One region of the Pseudoalteromonas sp. P1-7a genome, then DNA from elsewhere that is predicted to be linked to it. Evidence: predicted binding sites of a transcription regulator. Region 1 holds the regulator's gene; the other holds the start of a gene.
The links. Region 1 encodes sigma-54, which starts transcription at its own class of promoters, with help from an activator protein. Its sites were predicted from a motif close to GTTGGCACGNNNNTNGNNT; they were not measured.
Positions count from the first base shown of each region.

Region 2: a site for sigma-54 is predicted at 770-788, ahead of AN389_RS01850 (diacylglycerol kinase family protein). Genes of this name have one in related genera too.

Region 1 is NZ_LKDU01000005.1:87,891-90,101, reverse strand. Features, by position in the region: gene AN389_RS05715 (PTS sugar transporter subunit IIA) at 1-211, opposite strand, end outside; gene hpf (ribosome hibernation promoting factor) at 216-503, opposite strand; gene AN389_RS05705 (RNA polymerase factor sigma-54) at 531-2,030, opposite strand; gene lptB (LPS export ABC transporter ATP-binding protein) at 2,100-2,211, opposite strand, start outside.
Region 2 is NZ_LKDU01000001.1:410,649-412,859, reverse strand. Features, by position in the region: gene AN389_RS01855 (sigma-70 family RNA polymerase sigma factor) at 1-396, opposite strand, end outside; gene AN389_RS01850 (diacylglycerol kinase family protein) at 846-2,211, shown strand, end outside.

The sequences.
Region 1 (2,211 bases):
CCATTCTGCCATGCGGAATTGCGATACCGCGGCCAATACCCGTACTACCTAGTTTTTCTCTGCTAGCTAGCGCATTAAGAATATCCTGTTGCGGTAAGTAAGGGAGCTTTTCATGAGCCAGCTCACTGATAAATTCTAAAATTCTTTTTTTACTACTAAAAAGGACCGCAGCTTTGCTGCAGTCCTGGCATACTAATGTACTTAATTTCATAATATTAGTGTCTAGCAAGCTTCTCTTTATGTTTTATGACTTGACGATCGAGCTTGTCAATCAACGAGTCTATAGCAGCATACATATCTTGGTGCTCTGTTGAGGCAAATAAATCTGCGCCGCTTACATGAATAGTCGCTTCTGCTTTTTGGTTGAGTTTTTCTACATCGAGAATGACATGCACATTGCTAATATGATCTGAGTGCCTTTCTAGCTTTGCAAATTTATTATTTACATAGTCTCTAAGTGAATCAGTTACTTCTACGTGACGACCAGTTAGGTTTAGTTGCATAAGCATTTCCTCTTTGTTTTTTACGTCTTATATCAAACTCTTTCTCTGATTTGACGGTGGAATAGCTAGCGATTCACGGTATTTTGCTATTGTGCGTCTAGCTACTTTAATTCCTTGCTCTGCCAATATATCCGCAATTTTACTATCACTCAATGGTTTGGCTGAGTTTTCCGCGGCAATTAGCTTTTTAATTAAGGCACGTATTGCGGTTGACGAACATTCGCCGCCGTTTTCAGTGCTTACGTGGCTTGAGAAAAAATATTTAAGCTCAAAAATACCACGTGGCGTATGCATATATTTTTGCGTAGTAACACGCGAAATTGTTGATTCGTGCATTTCTACCATTTCAGCAACATCGTTTAAAACCATTGGTTTCATGGCTTCGGGGCCATGTTCAAAAAACGCTTGTTGCTGTTTTACAATACAGTTTGTTACTTTTAGCAGCGTGTCGTTTCTGCTTTCAAGACTTTTTATAAACCATTTAGCTTCTTGCAGATGAGAGCGAATAAACTGGCTATCTCCACTAGATTTTACGGTACGTGACATGGCCGCATACTGACTATTTACGCGTATTTTTGGCATGCTATCTGGGTTTAGCTCTACCACCCAACGGCCCTTAATTTTTTTAACTGATACATCCGGTATGACATACTCAGACTCTTCCCTTACTATTGTATCTGCAGGTTTTGGGTTGAGGGTATGTATAAGAGTCATGACCTCTTTAAGCTCGTCTTCTTTAAGCTTAGTCTTTTTCATTAATGTACGATAGTCGCGTGCCGCTAATAGATCAATGTGATCGGTTAAGATCATTTTAGTTTGTTCTATAAAAGGGGTGTCTTTATCAAACTGATTAAGCTGAATACACAAGCACTCCTGTAAGCTTCGCGCGGCTATACCTACAGGGTCGAATAATTGAATACGTTTTAAAACGGCTTCTATTTCATCCAGTTCAACCTCAACGTCGTCATCGTTTTCTTGGTTAAAGCTTTCTAAAATTTCTTCACAACTTAGCGTTAAAATACCCGAGTCATCTACAGCTTCTACAATGGCTATAGCAATAGCTTCATCAGTGGGGCTAAAAGGAGTAAGCTGAAGTTGCCACATTAAGTACTCATGTAGCGTTTCAGTAGAGGCGCCCTGATAAATAGACTCATCTTCTGGCATTGGGCCTGAAGATGCCGCAGGGGCTGCACTCATGTACTCATCCCAAGTTACATCCATCGCCATATCATCGCTAACGGTGTCTTTATTTAAAGCTTCACCACTGTCTTGCTCGTATTCACTGGTTGTATCATCAGCCGATGCGCTTACGGTTACATCATCCGTATCTGCTTTTTGTTCATTTTTTCCAGCCGACTCTTCCGTGTAATCTTGCTCTTCTACTTCTAATAGCGGGTTGCTATCCAGTGCTTCTTGTATTTCTTGCTGGAGATCCAATGTACTGAGCTGCAGCAAGCGAATCGCTTGTTGCAATTGTGGAGTCATTGTAAGTTGCTGGCCCATGCGCAGCTGTAATGATTGCCTCATGTATCTCTAACAATCCTTTTATGTTGTTATAATTAATATTAGCAGATGCTTGTAGGTGTGGCTTAAATGTTACAGCCTAAATTGCTCGCCTAAATAAACATCGCGTACAGTTTTGTCATTTAATACGTGTTCTGGGGTGCCAGATGCAATTAGCTCCCCATGAGAAACAATGTAGGCTTTT
Region 2 (2,211 bases), on a different contig from region 1:
GGCTTGTTTTTGCTGTGGGTCGAGTTGCTCAATGCAATTTACAAGTTTGGTTTGATCATCGTAGTTAATGTCTAAGTCTTGTTCATCATATTCCTCATCGCCTATGGCTTGTTCTTTTCTGACCTTATGATAGCGCAGCGCATCTAAGCTTCTGTACCGTACTATGCTTATCATCCAACTGATTACGGTGCCTTTAGTCGGGTTGTATTCTGACGCGTTATGCCAAATTTTTATAAATGCTTCTTGCAATACCTCTTCAGCGTGCGCTCGATTTGAGAGCATATTTAAACTTATTGCAAATAACTTAGCGCTTGTTTGCCGGTATAAATCGGCAAACGCAGCTTTATTACCTTGTGCTGTTTTACACAAAAGAGGAAGTAGATTGTCGTTTTCCATAGGGTTCCTGTTATTTTTATTATTATTGAGGCGCATTGCGCTGTATTAATTAAATTTTTACCTAGAAACATATTAATTCTCGCGTGATAAACACTTATCGACTAGATATAAATGTAACTAAAATATAAACACACTCTCAATAAACGTGTGAGAAGGGCGATTGGATGCAAAATGTTGAACTGTTATTTATCTTAGCTGCTCTTAACTAAGAGACAAGTTTTAGCCATAAAACAAACGCATAGGGCGAGTGAGAAAAAATGACCCAGAACTGTGTAAAAAGCGGCTAATATGGCCAATTTCTTTAAAGTTGAAGATTTTAACCTGTTTAATATCAATCAGTTATATTTATTTTCAAGTTCTAAATACAATTTTTGTTGGCCTGTAAATTGCAACTACACTTATAAACAGCTGTAAAAATTTGCCAAAACAGTAAAAATAAAGGAGAAAATATGTGGGCTGCAACGAGTTATTTAATTTTAGCGTTAATTTTTATATGGATAGGCTGGGAGGTTAACTCGGTTTACTTTGCAGTGGTGTTTTATTGGAGTGCCTTGTCGTTAATACTTGTCAGTGGCGCTTATATTTTTAATTTGGCAAAAATTTTTAGAAAGCGCGAAAATGGCATCATTCCTTTTTATATTCGTTGGGCTTTTGTGCCCTTTTTATTAGGTGCCCAAATTTACAATGCGTATTCTCGCAAGCACGATAAAGTCCCTCCCATTCAAAAAATTAACGAGCATTTATTTTTAGCATGTCGATTGTTTCCCTCTGATATTGATACGTTAAAAGAAAACGACATAACAGCAATATTAGATGTAACGTGTGAGTTTGATGGCTTGGAGTGGAGCTCAACCCAAGAAAATATTAGCTATTTAAATATCCCGGTGCTTGATCATAGTGTGCCTACTCATTCGCAATTAAACCAAGCCATTAACTGGATACATCATCATATTAAAGAAGACCGCCGAGTGGTCGTTCATTGCGCACTAGGAAGAGGGCGCTCAGTATTTGTGATGGCTGCGTATTTGTTGAGCCAAGATAAAAATGCAGAAGTACATCAAATACTTGCACAAATTAAAGAGACACGTGAAACCGCAAACCTTAATAAACACCAACTTCGCCATTTGGCTAAACGACATAAAAAGGGGGAGCTTGTTATAAAAAACAAAGCGGTATTAATAGCAAACCCAGTGTCGGGCACCAAAATGTGGCAAGATAAAGAGCCCTTAATAGTGGCTAGGCTGTCGGAATATTATGATTTAAACGTTTTAACTACCTCTAAAGAAGTAAATGGAATTGAACTTGCTAAACAAGCTATTAAAAATAAGCCAGACATAATAATTGCCTGTGGCGGTGATGGAACCGTGACAGAAGTAGCTAGTGTGTTGGTAAACACTCAGTGCAAGCTGGGTATTATCCCAATGGGTACAGCCAATGCTTTAGCCCATGTGCTTATGGGTATTAGCTCTAAAATAATTCCTGTTGAACAGGCCTGCGAATTAATTATAGATGGGCAAACTCATACAATAGATACCGCCTACTGTAATGACGAGCTCATGCTGTTGTTAGCGGGAATTGGTTATGAGCAATCGATGATTGAAAAAGCCGACAGAGATTCAAAAAATAAATCGGGTCAGCTTGCTTACTTAAACGGCTTTTTTCAGGCATTTAGTGAGCAAAAAGCGCAAACACTCTATGTAACTCTTGATGATAACCAAACCCAAGAGGTGCACACAAATAGCTTTATTGTTGCTAACGCAGCCCCTTTTACCACGTTGTTAGCGCAAGGGGGAGGACAGCCTAATCACGAAGATG